Regions from separate parts of the Saccharopolyspora hattusasensis genome, predicted to be linked through region 1. Evidence: riboswitches for the same ligand, from Rfam matches in the RefSeq annotation. Region 1 holds a riboswitch; each other region holds the start of a gene.
The links. Region 1 has a riboswitch for S-adenosylmethionine ahead of ACRXBZ_RS10990 (aminotransferase class V-fold PLP-dependent enzyme). Riboswitches for the same ligand answer to the same signal wherever they lie in the genome.

Region 1 (5,773 bases):
AGACCACGATGCTCTTCGGCGACGCGAAGTCCTCGGTCCGAGAAGTGGTCGAAGAGCTCAAAGCGCTGTAGGGGTCCTGAGCCGTGAGCCTGCTGGGCCGCTACGGCTGTCCAAAAGACTCACGCGTCCTTGCCGCGGCGGAAGAAGTTCAGCGGGTTGTTGCGTTTGGGTCGTTCCGGCTTGTTGCGGCTGCGGTACTCAAGCCTCGGCCAGTCCCCCGCGTCGCCCCGCGAACCCTCCGGTTCCGGGGCGCCGTACACCGACGGCGGCGCCGTGCCGATGTCCTCCGCGCTGATGACGTCGCCGAGGCTGGTGAAACCGGTCGGCGGGGTCTGCGCGTCGGCTCCCGGGTCGACCACCGGGATGCCGGTGGGCGGCGTCGGCTCGTCCGCCCCCTCGAACGATCTCGACTGTGCCATCAAGCTCCCTTGCTCGTAACAGGCTTCCGACACCGTACCCGGCTCAACCGTCCTGGTCGCGGAGCTCGTCCAGCGCGTGCTGGAGATCGGCGGGGTACTGGCTCTCGAAGCTGGCCCAGCCGCCGGACGGGTGCTCGAACGAGAGGCTGCGCGCGTGCAACCACTGCCTGGTGATGGCGAGCCGCCGGGCCAGCACCGGGTCCGCGCCGTAGGTCAGGTCGCCGACGCAGGGGTGCTTGATCGCCGCGAAATGCACCCGGATCTGGTGCGTGCGCCCGGTTTCGAGCTTCACGTCCACCAGCGATGCCGCGCGGAATGCCTCCACCGTCTCGTAGTGGGTGATGCTGGGCTTGCCGCCGGTGACGACCGCGAACTTGTAGTCGTGGCGCGGATGCCGGTCGATCGGCGCGTCGATGGTGCCGCGGCTCGGGTCCGGGTGCCCCTGCACCACGGCGTGGTACCGCTTGTCGACAGTGCGTTCCTTGAAGGCGCGCTTGAGCACCGAGTATGCGTGCTCGCTCTTGGCGACGACCATGACACCGGTGGTGCCGGCGTCCAGCCGGTGCACGACGCCCTGCCGTTCGGCGGCCCCGGAAGTCGCGATGCGCACGCCCGCCGCGGCGAGCCCGCCGACCACCGTCGGTCCTTCCCAGCCGGGGCTCGGGTGCACCGCGACGCCGATCGGCTTGTCCACCACGACGATGTCGTCGTCCTGGTGCAGGATCCGCAGGCCCTCTACCGGCACCGCGACGACCTGCAGCGGCTGTTGAGCCGGCGGCAGCGTCACCTCCAGCCACGCCCCGGCGGCCAACCGGTCCGACTTGCCGGCCGGGTTGCCGTCGACGAGCACGTCACCGGATTCCGTCAGCGAGGCGACGGCGCTGCGGGACAGGCCCAGCAGCTTCGAGAGGCCCGCGTCCACCCGCATGCCGTCCAGCCCCTCGGGAACCGGCAGCGTTCGGAGGTCGCTCACGACTCCGAAGCCTTCTTCTTGCGGTGCACCGTGCCGTCGTAGTCGCGGCCCAGCAGCGACATCAGCACGACCAGGATGCCGCCGCAGACGATGCACGAGTCGGCGACGTTGAACACCGGCCACACCGCGCCACCCGGGGCGAAGACCGAAAGGAAGTCCACCACGTGCCCCTGCAGGGGGCCGGGGGCGCGGAAGATCCGGTCGACCAGGTTGCCGCAGGCCCCGCCGAGCACCAGGCCGAGGCCCACCGCCCAACCCGGCGAGCGCAGCTTCGGAGCCAGCCAGATGATCACCCCGACGACGGCGATCGCAAGCAGCGCGAGCAGCCACGTCATGCCGGTGGCCAGCGAGAACGCGGCACCGGGGTTACGCAGCACGTCGAGGTAGAGCAGGCCGCCGAACAGCTCGACCGGCGGGTTGCCCTCCAAGTTCGCCACGACGGCGACCTTGGTGAGGATGTCGACGCCCAGGGACACCACGGCGACCCCGCCCAACAACCCGAGCAGCTTCCCAGACCCGCGCTTGGGCGACTGCTGCGTCGCCCCGGTCTGCGTCTCGGACGCCTGTTCTGCGGCGGTCGGCTCGGTGCCCGCCTGCTCTGCTGAGGACTCCCTCGGGGAGGACTGCTCGGTGCTCACGACCGCCATTGTCCCTGAACCCGCCCGCACCCGGTTCGGCAGGACCACTGCCCGCAATAACAGGACCCGTGAGTACTTTCGGGTGCTATGACGCCGCAATTCACTCACGGCCTTTCCAGCCCTGGTCAGTCGAGGAAGGCGGGCGCGGGGCGCGGGTCGTCAGCGGGCACCCAGTGGCCGTCGACCTGTTCGTAGCGCCAGGCCGGGCCCTCGGCCACCAGCCGCCGCAGCGCGTTCACGAGGCGGTCGACGTGCTCCGCGGTGCTGCCCAGCCCGACGCTGACGCGGACCGCGCGCTCGGTGTCCGAGCCCGCCCGCGAGAGCAGCCGCCGGGTGGCCACGTGTGCGCAGAACAAGCCGTCGCGGACGCCGATGCCGTGCTCCGCGGAAAGCGCCGCGGCCAGCAGGCCCGGGTCCCGGCCGTCGACCGTGAAGCTCACCACGCCGACCCGGTCGTGATCGGCGTCGAACAGGCGGAGCTCGCGCAGCCCCGACACACCGCGCAGCCCGGCCCGCAGCCGGTGCAGCAGCGCTTCCTCGTGCTCGATGACGTCCGTCCAGTTCGCCGCCAGCGTCGCGCAGGCCTTGGCCAACGCGTGCACTCCGACGGTGTTCGGCGAGCCCGCCTCGTGCCGCTCCGGCCCGGTCGTCCAGCTGACCGACCGCTCCTGCACCGACCGGGTCGCGCCGCCACCCGCCAGGTACGGCTCGGCGGCGTTGAGCCAGTCCGCGCGGCCGATCAGCGCGCCCGCGCCGAACGGCGCGTAGAGCTTGTGCCCCGAGATCGCCACGTAGTCGATGTCGAGCTCGCGGATCCGGACCGGCCGGTGCGGCGCGAGCTGCGCGGCGTCGAGAACCGTGCGGGCCCCGCGACGGCGAGCCACCCGCGCCAGCTCCGCGACGGGCCACAGCTCCCCGGTGACGTTGGAGGCACCCGTGATCACCGCGAGCCGCGGTCCCTCCGGACAACCGGCCAACGCGGCATCGAGTGCGGCGATGGCGTCCGCCGGCGTCTCCGGCGCGGGCAGGCGGCGCACCCGCGGGCCGGTCCAGGGCAGCAGCGCGGCGTGGTGCTCGGTGTCGAAGACCACGACGGACGTGCCGCGCGGCAGCGCGCGTCCCAGCAGGTTCAGGGCGTCGGTGGTATTGCGGATGAAGATCACCGAGTCGGTGTGGCGGGCGCCGACAAAGTTCCGCAGCTCGTCGCGCGCTCCCTCGTAGACCCGGGTGCACACCTGGGAGGCGAACCCCGCGCCGCGGTGCACGCTCGCGTACCAGGGCAGCAGCTCGTTCACCGCCGACTGCACGGTCTCCAGGCATGGCGCGCTGGCCGCGTGATCGAGATTCGCGTATCCGATGCGCTGGCCGTTGACCAGCGGGACCTGCAGCGCACCGCCGACCACGGCGGGAATCCGGTAGTCCACATCGGACTGCGCCGGGATTTCGATGACGGCAGACGACACGACGGCCTCCTCGGGGGCCTCATCGGACCCGCCCAGAGGGGTCCGCGCTTGCCGGATCGCCCTGCACGACCGGCCAGGTCTTCACCCGGGGCACCCCACCGCGGTTGGAGGGTTGCCGGCCAGCAAGCCGGGGCTTGACGCTGGCGCTCATGACCTTCGTTCCAGCACTCTAGGAAACCGCCCGCACTGCGGGCAACACCATTCCCAAACCGTGGGAGCGGTCTCCGTCACACGGCGCCGGCGCGGCGATCCCGACGCAGGCACGGCCACCACAACTGCACGTACGGATGCACGCCCGGGTGGCACCGAGTTCGACGGTGCCACCCGGAACAGCAGCTCAGAGCCTGTCGGCGAATGCCGTCCGCGCCTTTGGAAGCGGCGTAGCCGCTTGCATTCACCTTGCCAAGACGACCATCGGCGGGTTCTGAGAGGTTTTCTGGCGAGGACGGCCCCTCCGCCGCGTATTGGACCATACGTCAGGAGGGGCACCCGCAGTCCAGGGAACCGCTCAGGTTCCGCTAAGCGACCACCCACCCAGACCATTCACCAACAGGCGCTGAGCTCAGGTCAGACCCTGGTGACGGCGACCTTGATCTCGGTGCCCTCCCCGACGCTACCGGTGAAGCCGTCCGCCACATCGCCGGATTCGACGGCGTTCGCCAGGGTTTCGCCCGCGATGAAGTCGCGGTGCGACTCGACGGCCGCCAGAACCTCGGCCGGCGCCGAGATCGCCACCGTGATCCGGTCGGACACCTGGAAGTCCGCCTCCTTGCGGGCCTGCTGGACGACCCGGACCACGTCGCGGGCCAGACCTTCGGCCGCCAGCTCCGGGGTCACCTCGGTGTCCAGCACCACCAGCCCCTTGCCGCCGGGCAGCGGCGAGGCCGCGCCGGGGTCGGTGGAGACCAGGCGCTCCTCGAACTCGCCGTCCTGCAACTCGATGCCCGCCGCGACCACGGTGCCCCCGGTGCCCCCGGTGCCCCCGGTGCGCTGCCACTCGCCGGATTTCACCGCCTTGATCACCTTCTGCACGTCGCGGCCCAGCCGCGGACCCGCGGCCCGCGCGTTAACCGCGATCTCGAAGTGACAGTGCGCGGCGACGTCGGTGCTCAGCTCGAGCTCCTTGACGTTGACCTCGTCGCGGATCAGGTCCGCGAACGGCCGCAGCGCCTCCGCGTCCGGGGTGGCGACCACGAGCTTGGCCAGCGGCAAACGCACCCGCAGCTTGTTGGACTTGCGCAGCGCCGACGCGGCCGAGCACACCTGTCGCACCTCGTCCATCGCGGTCACCAGCGCGGCGTCCGCGGGCAACTCGTCGACCAGGGGCCAGTCCGCAAGGTGCACCGAGCGGCCGCCGGTCAGCCCGCGCCAGACCGCCTCGGCGGTCAGCGGCAGCAGCGGCGCCACCACCCGGCAGGTCACCTCCAGCACGGTGTGCAGCGTGTTGATGGCATCCCGGTCACCGGCCCAGAAGCGGTCCCGGGACCGCCGCACGTACCAGTTGGTCAGCACCTCGAGGAAGTCGCGCACCTCCGCGCAGGCACCGGCGAGGTCGAAGGTGTCCAATGCGGACTGAACATCGCCGACCAGCTCGTGGGTCTTGGCCAGGACGTAGCGGTCCAGCACGTGCTTGCTGTCCACTTCGAACTCGCCCGAGATGCCTTCGGCGTTGGCGTACAGCGCCAGGAAGTACCAGGAGTTCCACAGCGGCAGCACCGCCTGCCGCACCGCGTCCCGGATGCCACGCTCGGTGACCACCAGGTCGCCGCCGCGCAGGATCGGGCTGGACATCAGGAACCAGCGCATCGCGTCCGAGCCGTCGCGGTCGAAGACCTCGTTGACGTCCGGGTAGTTGCGCTTGGACTTCGACATCTTCAGGCCGTCGTGGCCCAGCACGATGCCGTGCGCCAGCACGTTTGCGAAGGCCGGGCGGTCGAACAGCGCGGTCGCCAACACGTGCAGCGTGTAGAACCAGCCGCGGGTCTGGCCGTTGTACTCGACGATGAAGTCGCCCGGGTAGTGGTGCTCGAACCACTCCGAGTTCTCGAACGGGTAGTGCACCTGGGCGAACGGCATCGAGCCGGACTCAAACCAGCAGTCCAGCACCTCCGGCACCCGGCGCATCGTCGACTTCCCGGTCGGGTCGTCCGGGTTCGGCCGGGTCAGCTCGTCGATCTCCGGGCGGTGCAGGTTGGCCGGGCGCACCCCGAAGTCGCGTTCCAGCTCGTCCAGCGAACCGTAGACGTCGGTGCGCGGGTAGGCCGGGTCGTCGGAGACCCA
Region 2 (5,773 bases), 2.5 Mb from region 1:
CAGTGGAAGGTGTGCCGGGCCAGCACCGGCACGAGCCGCTCGCCGCGGCCGGTGCCCAGCGCCGTGCCGCCCTGCAGCGAGAACGGCACGTCGCTACCCAGCTTCGCGGCGATCTCGCTGAGCTCGTCGCGGCCCAGCTCCAGCCGCCACAGGTGATTCAGCGCCAGCAGCGTCGCCGCCGCGTCGGCGCTGCCCCCGGCCATCCCGCCGGCGACCGGGATGCCCTTGCTGATCGACAGCCGCACCCCGGGTTCCTCCGGATCCCGCCCGCTGTGCTCGGCGAGCAGCTGCACGGCCTTCCACGCGAGGTTGCTGGGCCCGGTGGGCACCGAATCCGCGCCCTCGCCGTGCACGTCGATGCCCGGTTCCCCGGCGACCAGCACGGTGACCTCGTCGGTCATCGACAGCGCCTGGAAGACGGTGACCAGCTCGTGGTAGCCGTCCGGGCGCGGGTCACCGACCGACAGGTGCAGGTTCACCTTGGCCGGGACGCGAACGGTGATGGGGGTAGGAACCACGGAGAGCACTCTTAGAGCGTACGTGTCCGCGAAAGCCCACCGCTTGCTTCCCTGCGCACAGACCCCAAGGTCTCCGAACTCCTCTTGCGTGGCGGTGCGGGTAGCGGAACCTCAGACGCCGTCTGGACTCCGGGATCCCCGATTTACGTATGTCCAATACGCGGCTTCGGGGCTGTCCTCGCCAGACGACGTCTGAGAACCCGCGGCGGTGCAAGCTGCGAGGGTGAGCTAAGCGGCTGGCGCCGCTTCAAAGAACAAAGCACAAAACGGTGAGGGGCACCCGTGCCCCAGAACTGGGTCATGGGTGCCCCTCGCTTCGGGGAAACTCCGGTCAGGACGCCGGGATGACGGCGACGCCGCCGTACTTCTGGTTGATGAAGTCCTTGACCTGCTGGGAACGCAGCAGCTCGGCGAGCTTCAGGATCCGCGGGTCCTTGGCCAGCGCCGGGGTCGTCACCAGGCCGTTGGCGTACGGGTTGTTCTCCGGGCTCTCCACAGCGATCGGGTTCTGCAGGTTCGCCTTGATCGCGTAGTTGCCGTTGACAACTGCGGCGGCGGCGTCATCGACCGAGCGCGGCAGCTGGTCCGGCGACAGGTCCTTGAGCTGGATGTTCTTGGGGTTCTCGGCGATCGCCGACTCCAGCCGGGTGCCCACCGCCGCTTCCGGCTTGAGCTTGAGCAGGCCGCCCTGTTCCAGCAGCTTCAGCCCGCGGAACTGGTTGGCCGGGTCGTTGGACAGCGTGACCGTCGCGCCGTTCGGGATCTCCTGCAGCGACTTGAACTGCTTGGAATACACCGCCAGCGGCTCCAGGTGCACCGCCTGAATCCAGACGAAGGAGCCACCGCGCTGCTTGGTGTACTCCTCCAGGTACGGCTGGTGCTGGAAGTAGTTCGCGTCCAGCTCACCATGCGCGACGGCTTCGTTCGGCCGGTTGTAGTCGTCGAACTTCGTGATCTCGATGCCGATCCCGGCCTGCTGCGCCAAGTTGTCCTTGACGTACTGCAGGATCTCGCCGTGCGGGGTCGGGCTGACCGCGATCCGCAGCGGGGCGTTCGGGTCCTCGGCAGCCGAACTGCCGCCGCTCCCGCACGCGGCCAGCGCCAGGCCGGCCGCGGCCACCAGGGCAGCAAAACGCAAACGCATCAGGGTTTGTCCTTTCTGGACAGAGTGGAAAGGTCCCCGGGCAAGGGGTGGTTTCAGGGGTGTCAGCTGGTCGCGGTTCGCCGCCGGTCGACCAGCTTCGCGGTGCGGTCGGTGATCAGCTGCATCGCGAAGGCCAGCACGCCGAGCACGACCACGGATCCCCACAGGATCCGGTCGTCGTAGCCCTGGTAGCCGTCCTGGATCGCGGTCGTGCCCAGCCCGCCGCCGCCGATCGCGCCGGCCATCGCGGCGTAGCCGATCAGCGCCACGGCGGTGACGCCGACCGCGCCGACCAGCGCGGCCCGCGCCTCGCCGAGCAGCACCGTCCACACGATCCGCAGCCGGCTCGATCCAGTCGTGATCGCGGCCTCGACCACGGTGAAGCTGACCTCCCGCAACGCGTTCTGCGTCAACCGCGCGAAGAACGGGACGGCGCCGATGGTCAGCGGCACGATCACCGCGGTGCTGCCGATCGACGTGCCGATTAGCAGCCGGGTGAACGACGCCAGGACCACCAGCAGCACGACGAACGGAACGGACCGCACCACGTCGACGACCGCGCCGAGCACCCGGTACAGCGCGGGTTTCGGGCTCAGGCCGACCGGCGAGGTCAGATGCAGCAGCACACCGAGCGGCAGGCCTCCCAGCACCGCCAGCAGGGTCGACACCAACACCATGTAGAGCGTGTCGATCGTCGCTTCACCAAGTATTCCAAGGACCTCCGACCAGGGGGTCACATCACTCACGCAGCAGCTCCGTCAACGCAAACCGGGGCACGTCGCACATGCGCGTCCCGCTCGACCATCCACTTCAGGGCCGCCTCGGCGCGCTCGCCGCTCAGGCCGACCTTGAACTTCGCTACCGGCGTGTCCCCCAGCCGGGTCAGCCCGCCGCCCAGGATCGCGAGGTCGACCCCGAACTGGCTGGCGGCCTCCGGCAGCAGCGCGCCGACCGCGGCGAAGCCGACCAGCACAACCTCGGCGACGACGTCGTGCCGACGGCCGCCGGCCGGCCGGAACGACTCGGCCTGGTCGGTGTCCGGCAGCAGCGTGGCGCCCACCCGGCTGCCGGGCTCGGCGACCAGGTCGATGACCTTGCCGTGCTCGACGACCCGGCCGTTCTCCAGCACCGCGACGTCGTCGGCGATCTTGCGCACCACGGCCATGTCGTGGGTGACCACCAGCACGGTGACACCCAGTTCAGCGCGGGCGCGGTCCAGCACGGTGAGCACCGAGTCGGTGGTGCCCGGGTCGAGCGCCGAGGTCGGCTCGTCGGCCAGCAGCACCGAAGGCTTGGCGGCCAGCGCACGCGCCACCGCGATCCGCTGGCGCTGCCCGCCGGAGAGCTGGTCGGGGTAGACCGAGGCCTTGTCGGTCAGGCCCACGAGATCCAGCAGCTCGCCGACGCGGGTGCGCCGCTGCGGGCCGCTGATACCGGCCGCTTCCAGCGGCAACGCGACGTTGCCCGCGGCAGTGCGCTGCCGCAGCAGCGAATCTCCTTGCGGCACAACGCCGATCTGCCGGCGCGCGGCGCGAAGGGACTTGCCGCCGAGGGAAACCAGGTCGGTGCCGTCGACGCGGATGGCGCCGCTGTCCGGCTTCTCCAGCAGCGCGATGCACCGGGCCAGGGTGGACTTGCCGGCCCCGCTCGGACCGACCACACCGCACACCGCGCCGGCCGAAACCTCCATCGTCACGCCGTCGAGGGCGCGGACGGTTCCGTTGTTGTACTGGAAAGACTTGGTCAGGTTCTCGACTGTGATCACGATCGGCTCCACATCAGCTCGCGACGGCCGCGCACGCGAAAGGGCGACAGGCCAAGGAACTTCGGAAAGGGAGGAAGGGCTGGGTCACATCTCGCGACGACAGGCGGTGGTGGTGCGGCGCCCGTGGTCGATGACGCGACGCTGCGTCAGCAGCCTCCGGATGTGGTTTCGCCGGGGTCGGACCGGCTGGGTCCGGGTCTGACCCGCAAGCGGGCTGGCCGGCAGCGCTTTGGATTCCACAACAACTCCATCGGTCCTGGCGTTAGCACCTGCCCACCGGGTGGTTGCTGCGGCTTCGCGGAGCCAGGTCTCTCGGCCGCTCGGGATGGATTTCCCGAATAGTAGACCCCACTGGCGGATTCCAGCGCAAGTTGATAGTCGTCACTTTCCGAAATCGTTTGCCAAATCACACACCCGGACGAGAGGGAATTTTCCCGGCACACCAGGTGTTATCGGTGACTCCGCGTAGCGGGCCGATCTCGGGATGGCAAGCGTCCGGACGGGTGGTTCAGCGACCGCTCTCGGTAGCCGCGGCCGCTGCGATGCGCGCGAAATCGCCGATCTCCAACTGCTCGCCGCGGACGGCCGGATCCACCCCAGCGGCGCGGAGAACCTCCTCCGCCCGGGCCGCGGACCCGGCCCAGCCGGACAGCGCGGCGCGCAACGTCTTGCGCCGCTGGGCGAACGCCGCGTCCACCACGCGGAAGACGTCCTGGCGCGGCTCGGTCGACGGCGGCTCGATGCGCCGGAACGACACCAAGCCGGAGTCCACATTGGGCACCGGCCAGAAGACCTTGCGCGGCACCGGACCCGCGCGGCGCACGTCGGCGAACCACGCGGCCTTGGCGCTCGGCACGCCGTAGACGCGGCTGCCCGGCTTGGCGGCCATCCGGTCGGCGACCTCGGACTGCACCATGACCAGGCCGTGCGCCAGGCTCGGCAACTCGGCCAGCAGGTGCAGCACCACCGGCACGGCGACGTTGTACGGCAGGTTCGCGACGAGCGCGGTCGGCGGCGCCGGGAAGTCGTCGGCGCGGACCCGCAGTGCGTCGCCCTCGATCACGGTGAGGCGATCGGCCAGCGCCGGGGCGAACTCGGCGGCGGTGCGCGGCAGCCGCGCCGCGAGCACCGGATCGATCTCGACCGCCGTCACGGCGCCCGCAGCGGGCAGCAGCGCGAGCGTCAGCGAGCCCAGGCCGGGGCCGACCTCCAGCACGACGTCGTCGGCGGAGACCGACGCGCCGGCCACGATCCGGCGCACGGTGTTCGGGTCGTGCACGAAGTTCTGGCCGAGCTTCTTCGTCGGTCGGATGTCGAGTTCCCCGGCCAGCCGGCGCACGTCGGCCGGGCCGAGCAGCGTCGCCTGCTGGTCGTCCACACCGAAAAACTACCCGCGCCCCAACTCACCACCCCGACCAGGTGACGAGGGAGGGGCACCCGTGGCGTCCACGGGTGCCCCTCACCTGACGAAATGGGCCTGGAAATCCCGGCTAGGTCAGCTCACAGGCCGAGCTTCGAGGAGCAACCCGGCCAGGCGCCGTAGCCGCCGCCCCGGGCCGCGCGGACCTTCTCCGCCACCGCGATCTGCTGCTCGCGGCTGGCCTGGTGCGGGTACGGCGCGTACTGGTCGCCGCCGTAGGCGTCCCAGGTCGACTTGTTGAACTGCAGGCCGCCGTAGTAGCCGTTGCCGGTGTTGGCCGCCCAGTTCCCGGTGGCCTCGCACTGCGCCAGCTTGTCCCAGACCCCGTAGGTCGGGGGCTGCTTGCCGCCGACCCGCACGACCTTGGGCTGGGCTTCCTTGGTGATCTTCTCGCCGACGGCTTCCCGCCCGGTCTCCTCGCCGTTGCGGGTGGTGACCCGGGTGAACACGATCTTCTCGCCGGGCGTGCCGGGGAACTCGACCCGCTCCTCGCCCTTGAACATCGTGTTGTCGACGACCTCCTGCACCGGGGGCGGGACCGGCACGGTCATGTTGATCACCGTGCTGCCCGTGCGGTCGATGCGCACCTCGGCACCGCTGACGAGCCGCTGGTCGCCGCCGGGGGTGATCGCGTCCTCGGGGCCGAGTTCGAGCTGCTGCTCCCGGACCAGCTCGTCGATGTCGACGGCAGTGGTGGTCAGCTGCCGCGGCTCGTTCGCCCCGTCGATGATGGTGATGTTCTTGCTGGTCTTGACGACCAGGTCCATACCCTGCTCGGGCACGGCCATGGTGCGGTCGGCGGAGACCCACGCGCCATCGGCCTGAACGCCTAGCTGGTGCAGCGCCTGGTCCACCGTGACCGAGCGGACCCATTCCTCGCGCTGCTCGCCATCGACGGTCAGCTTCAGCAGCCGTCCGCGGTCGAG
Region 3 (5,773 bases), 3.3 Mb from region 1:
TACGAACCCGACCAGCCGCCCGCCGAGCACGTCGCCGAGCTGGCCACACCCGAGCAGGTGCGCGAGTTCGTGACGCTGCTGTCCAGCGACCAGGTCAGCGACGCCCTGCTCACCCATACCCAGCGCCCCCGGATGGAGACGCTGATCCCGGACGAGGACGACCCCGATGCGTTCCTGACCGTGCCGGACCACTCCGTGATCGCCGGCGTCCACGGTGACCGCGGCGCGCTGTCCTACCAGGGCAACGACGGCCACGGCACTGAGCCGGTACACCTCTACAGCCACGGAGACGGTCCCGAGCGGCCCGTGTTGTACGAAACCGACGAATTCCCCCCGCACTGCGAAGTCACCATCGACGCGATCGCGGAGGCGTTGATCGCGTTCCTGCGGACCGCCAAGCGTCCGGCCACGCTGACCTGGCAACCCGCACACGACTGCGCCCGCCAGTGATCCCGTCGGCGGCATGCCGCCGGCATCGATCGAACGGATGTGCGAGCGTCTGGGTGCGGGTGAACTTCGAGTCGGACGGGGAGGTCGTGGTGGCAGTCAAGCTCGTCCACACGACGCGGTCACAAGAGGTGCGGTTCGGTGATCGGGCAACGGCCCAGCACTACGCCGCCCAGTAAGGCGGACTTGACGCATGGCGGGTCCTGCCGGGTCGGCGAGTCATGTTCCATGGCCCTGGCGAGCAGGAACTCGTCCAGCTCCTTCAACTCCAGATCATCCGCCGGCCGCCACCCGAGGTACTGGGTGACCAACCGGAGATGGCCGGTGCGTGTTGGGGCGCGACGCCCGTAGGAGCGGATGGCCTCGGGCTTGACCTGGAGCTGCTCGGCCAGCCGCGCTACCGCCGCCGGTGGTGTGGCGACGTCGTCGGGCACGAAACCCAGCCAGGGCAACGTACACAGCGCGACTGAGAGTCCAAAGCGGTCTGTGGGGCCACGTCCGCGACCGGGTGCGACGAACGCGTTGTCGGCTGGAGTCAGGGTGAAGAACCGGAACAGCTCCTCACGTCCGATCCCGGGAAATCGGCGCAGGGCCTCAAGTTCCTGGTCGGTGAAGACCTGAGCGACCAACCCGCATCCCTCGCCACAGTCCGAAGATCCGCAGTTCAGAAGCTTAGTCGATCATATCCGTTCAAAATTTCCCGGATACTGCGGCGACCCCCAGATTCGGTGCTGGCCCGCGCGCAGAGGGCCGACGACGCCAACGACGCGTCGACCGTGCTGCTCGCGACCACACCGGCCGGGCGGGTCTTGCTCACCGGTGACGTCGAACTGCCCGGCCAGGGGCGGCTCATGTCGTCCGGTGCGGATCTGCGAGCCGACGTGCTCAAGGTGCCGCACCACGGATCCCGTTACACCACACCGCTTTTCCTGCGATCGGTGCGTCCACGACTAGCTGTGATCAGTGTGGGAGACGGCAACACCTACGGTCACCCGAGTCCGTTCGTCGTCGACGACCTGACCCGCGCGGGCACGAAAGTGCTGCGCACCGATCAGGAAGGAGATATCGCCATCCTGCCCGGCCCGCAGGGTCCCCGCTATGTCGCCAGGGGAGGCCCATTGCGCGCGGGCGAGTCGGGTGGGGTTCAGAGCCCCAGCGCCTGGTTGACCGCGTCGGTGCTCGGGGCGACGGTGGCCTTCGGGCCGATCTGGTCCTGCACCGCGTCCAGGGTCTTCAGCCCGTCACCGGTGATCAGCAGCACGGTCTCGGCGTCCGGGTCGATCTTGCCCGCCTCGATGAGCTTCTTCGCCGTGGCCACGGTGACCCCGCCGGCCGTCTCGGCGAAGATTCCCTCGGTGCGTGCCAGCAACCGGATGCCCTCGCGGACCTCGTCGTCGCTGACGTCATCGATGGCGCCGCCGGTCTTGCGCACGATGTCCAGCACGTACGGGCCGTCGGCGGGGGCGCCGATGGCCAGCGAACGGACGATGGTGTCCGGCCGTACTGGCTGGACCACGTCGTGGTCGTTCTTGTACGCCGTCGACACCGGGGAGCAGCCGGTTGCCTGCGCACCGAAGATCCGCACCGGGCTCGGCTCCACCAGGCCGACCTGGCCGAGCTCGTTGAACCCCTTGTAGACCTTGGTCAGCTGCGAGCCGGAGGCGATCGGCACAACGATCTGCTCGGGGATGCGCCAGCCGAGCTGCTCGGCGACCTCGAAGGCCAGCGTCTTCGACCCCTCGGAGTAGTAGGGGCGCACGTTGACGTTGACGAACGCCCAGTCCTCGTGCTCCGCGGCGAGCTCGGTGGCCAGCCGGTTGACGTCGTCGTAGTTGCCGTCGACGGCCAGCAGCGACCCGTCGTAGACCGCGCTCATCAGGATCTTGGCGCGCTCCAGGGTCTTGGGCACCAGCACCACCGAGTCCCAGCCGGCGCGGGCCGCCGCGGCGGCCACCGCGTTGGCGAGGTTGCCAGTGGAGGGGCAGGCCAACACCTTGAAGCCGAACTCACGGGCGGCGGCCAGCGCCACCGCGACGACGCGGTCCTTGAAGGAGTGGGTGGGGTTGCCGGTGTCGTCCTTGATCCAGATCCGCTTGACGCCCAACGCCTTCGCGAGCTTGTCGGCCCGGACCAGCCGGGTACAGCCCGGCTCGGTGTTCGGGTGCTCTTCGACGTTGGTGGGAACCGGGAGGAGCTGCTTGTAGCGCCAGATGGAGCGCGGGCCGGATTCGATGTCCTCGCGGCGGATCTTGCCGAAGTCGTAGGCGACCTCTAGCGGGGAGAAGTCCTCCAGCGAGACGAACTCCGGGGCCAACGGCTGCCGGTGGCCCTCTTCCTTGGATACCAGTTCGACGGCATTGCCCAGGTCGAAGGTCTTCTTCGGGGTCGTCTGGGCATGGGCGGCAGCAGTCATCGCGAGGTCCTCTCCTCATCTGTCCCGCGGACGGGTCGGAATTGGCACCGCTTTCGTCAGAGACCTCGCGGGTGAAAGCGCGATTCGCTGACGAACGGTTGCCGGGGCTTCATCGGGCCGTTCCCTCTGCCCCTCTGGATGAGCTATTCGGTTGTGCCAGCAACGCTAGTGGACCGCGCCGGGGTCTGGCCAGCACGATCCAGATGGCGGGAACGTCACGGGTGCGTGCGACGATGCGTGCATGAGCGCACCGGCCGTGGTCCCCGATCCGCTGCAGTTGGTTCTCGGCGACGAAGAACTGCTGGTGGAACGCGCGCTTTGGGCTGCTGTCGGAGCCGCCCGCGCGGCCGATCCGGCAGCCGAACTGCGCCGCGTGAAGGTGAGCGAACTCACTCCTCCGGAGCTGACCGAACTGCTCAGCCCATCGCTGTTCGCGGAGGGCCGGGTGCTGGCGGTGGAGTCCGCCCAGGACGCGGGCAAGGAGATCGCCGAGGCGCTGCTGATGCACGCCAAGCAGCCGGCGGACGGGGTCATGCTCGTCGTCGTGCACAGCGGCGGCGGCCGCTCCAAGCACGCCAAGGAACTACCCAATGCGCTGCGCAAACTAGGCGCGCGGGTCACCGAGTGCAACAAGATCACCAAGCCCGCCGAGCGGGAGGCGTTCGTCCGCGACGAGGTGCGCCGGGCCGGCGGCAAGACCGATGCCGCCGGGGTGGCTTCGCTGATCGAAACGGTCGGTTCCGACCTGCGGGAGCTGTCGGCCGCGGCGACGCAGCTGGTCGCCGACACCGGCGGCAAGGTCGACGAGACGGCCGTGCGCCGCTACCACCGCGGGCGAGCCGAGGTGACCGGGTTCGCGGTAGCGGAGAAGGCGGTGACGGGTGACCGGGCGGCCGCCCTGGAGGCCTTGCGGTGGGCTGTGCAGCTCGGCGTCCCGCACGTGCTGATCGCCGACGCACTCGCGGACTCGGTCCGCACCATCGGCCGCGTCGCCGCCGCAGGCGGTCGCAACGATCCGTTCCGGCTGGCAGGGGAGCTGGGCATGCCCGCGTGGAAGGTGAAGAAGGCGCTGGCGCAGTCCCGGGGCTGGAACGCTTCGAGCCTCGCGCAGGCGCTCCAGGCGGTCGCGGAGGTCAACGCCGGGGTCAAGGGCATGGCCGCCGACGCCACCTACGCCTTGGAACGCACCGTCCTGCGCCTCGTGGAGCTCCGCAACCAGCGTTCGTGATCGCACCAGTTTCCACCGAAATCGCGAAAGGCCCCTTCTCCGCGCGAAAGGCCCCTTCTCCGCGCGAAAGGCCCCTTACCCGGGTTTTGCCCGCGGGGAAGGGGCCTTTCGTAGTTCAGGCCTCAGCTCAGAGCTGGTTGGCGCGCTGCGCCAGCGCGGACTTCTTGTTCGCGGCCTGGTTCTTGTGGATGACGCCCTTGCTGGCGGCCTTGTCCAGCGCGCGGCTGGCGGCCTGCTGCAGCTCGATGGCCTTGTCCTTCTCGCCGGCGTCAGCGGCCTCGCGGAACTTGCGGATGGCGGTCTTGACCGCGGACTTCACGGCCTTGTTGCGCTGCCGGTTCTGCTCGTTGGTCTTGATCCGCTTCATCTGGGACTTGATGTTGGCCACTGTGGCGCCTCTTCCTCGTCTGTCGAACCGGTCGTGCCGCGCTTTTGTCGGCGCTGCGCTCAGGCAGGTTTCCTCCACGGCGGAATGCCGCACGGCACGGTCGTCCATCTTAACAGCGCCCACCTGCGCAGATTTCGGGCGGGCGGTGCCGGGCGAGGGCTATCACATCGGCTCGGATCCGGCGTTTCCGAACCATAGGGTCAAGCCTCGTGCTCGATGCGTTGAACTGGCCCGGATTCGCCGATCTGTCCCTCGCCGGACTGCTGTTCCTCTGTGGCGGCGCGTTCCTGGCCGGGGCGGTCGACGCGATCGTCGGTGGCGGTGGCCTGATCCAGCTGCCCGCGATGCTGCTGCTCCTGCCCGGCGGCGAGGTGATCTATTCGCTGGCGACCACCAAGGTCGCGTCGATCGCCGGTACGGCCGCCGCGGCCCGGACCTACGCGAAGCGGACGCCGATCGACTGGCGGGCGGCGCTGTCGATGGCGCTCGTTGCCCTGTTCGGGGCCCTCGGCGGCGCGGCGCTGGCCGATGCCCTGCCGTCGCACGTGCTCAACGTGGTCGTGCTGGTCGCATTGGCGCTCGTCGGCGTCTACACATGGCGCAAGCCCGAGCTCGGCTCGGCGGACGTCCCGCGGTTCGAGCGACGCATCCAGTTGCTGGTGATGGTCGTCGGTGGCGCCGTGATCGGCTTCTGGGACGGCATCGCCGGCCCGGGCACCGGTTCGTTCCTGGTGTTCCTGCTTGTCGGCCTGGTCGGCTTCGCGTTCATCACGGCGTCGGCGACAGCGAAGGTCGTCAACGTGGCCACGAACATCGGCGCGCTGGCGTTCTTCATCCCGGCGGGCAAGGTCCTGTGGGGATTGGCGCTGGTGATGGCCGCGAGCAACATGGCGGGCAGCGTCCTCGGCGCGATGATCGCCGCGAAACGCGGCTCCGGCTTCGTGCGTCAGGTCTTCCTGACCGTGGTGGTGGGCCTCGTCATCAGCCTCGGCTGGAAGCTCGCGGCCGGCGCGTAGCGCGGGGCTGGCTTGCATAATGGCCTGGCGCCTCCTGGGAGAACCGCAACCGGCCCGCCGCATGATGGGCGCGGTCGTCGCCCTCGCCGGAGGGGTCTTCTTCGGCATCGCCTGAGTCAGAGCCGCTCGGCGAGGACAGCGCGCGCGCCGCGTTCCGCGAGTTGCCGGTACGTCGTCGTCACCGAGTCGCGGAAAGCCGGGTGCCAAGCGAGTTCCGGCGCGAAGATCCGCTCGACGCCGAGCAGACGGCTCGCCTCGTCGGCTGGGTTCCGCCGAGCGCG

Region 2: it holds a riboswitch for S-adenosylmethionine, as region 1 does, so the genes downstream of both, ACRXBZ_RS23655 (methionine ABC transporter ATP-binding protein) here and ACRXBZ_RS10990 (aminotransferase class V-fold PLP-dependent enzyme) in region 1, are expected to answer to the same signal.
Region 3: it holds a riboswitch for S-adenosylmethionine, as region 1 does, so the genes downstream of both, thrC (threonine synthase) here and ACRXBZ_RS10990 (aminotransferase class V-fold PLP-dependent enzyme) in region 1, are expected to answer to the same signal.

Annotation. Positions count from the first base shown of each region.
Region 1 covers NZ_JBPCDC010000001.1:2,491,433-2,497,205, forward strand. The annotation lists gene ACRXBZ_RS10970 (NAD(P)(+) transhydrogenase (Re/Si-specific) subunit beta) at 1-71, shown strand, start outside; gene ACRXBZ_RS10975 (hypothetical protein) at 120-419, opposite strand; gene ACRXBZ_RS10980 (RluA family pseudouridine synthase) at 463-1,347, opposite strand; gene lspA (signal peptidase II) at 1,389-2,039, opposite strand; gene ACRXBZ_RS10990 (aminotransferase class V-fold PLP-dependent enzyme) at 2,156-3,493, opposite strand; SAM riboswitch class IV at 3,533-3,648, opposite strand; gene ileS (isoleucine--tRNA ligase) at 4,061-5,773, opposite strand, start outside.
Region 2 covers NZ_JBPCDC010000001.1:4,971,524-4,977,296, reverse strand. The annotation lists gene ACRXBZ_RS23670 (4-(cytidine 5'-diphospho)-2-C-methyl-D-erythritol kinase) at 1-518, opposite strand, end outside; gene ACRXBZ_RS23665 (MetQ/NlpA family ABC transporter substrate-binding protein) at 850-1,662, opposite strand; gene ACRXBZ_RS23660 (methionine ABC transporter permease) at 1,725-2,408, opposite strand; gene ACRXBZ_RS23655 (methionine ABC transporter ATP-binding protein) at 2,405-3,427, opposite strand; SAM riboswitch class I at 3,672-3,759, opposite strand; gene rsmA (16S rRNA (adenine(1518)-N(6)/adenine(1519)-N(6))-dimethyltransferase RsmA) at 3,936-4,805, opposite strand; gene ACRXBZ_RS23645 (resuscitation-promoting factor) at 4,928-5,773, opposite strand, start outside.
Region 3 covers NZ_JBPCDC010000001.1:5,790,315-5,796,087, forward strand. The annotation lists gene ACRXBZ_RS27710 (Imm1 family immunity protein) at 1-450, shown strand, start outside; gene ACRXBZ_RS27715 (DUF4158 domain-containing protein) at 570-1,076, opposite strand; gene thrC (threonine synthase) at 1,592-2,860, opposite strand; SAM riboswitch class I at 2,873-3,005, opposite strand; gene holA (DNA polymerase III subunit delta) at 3,102-4,088, shown strand; gene rpsT (30S ribosomal protein S20) at 4,216-4,476, opposite strand; gene ACRXBZ_RS27735 (sulfite exporter TauE/SafE family protein) at 4,686-5,492, shown strand; gene ACRXBZ_RS27740 (mannitol dehydrogenase family protein) at 5,671-5,773, opposite strand, start outside.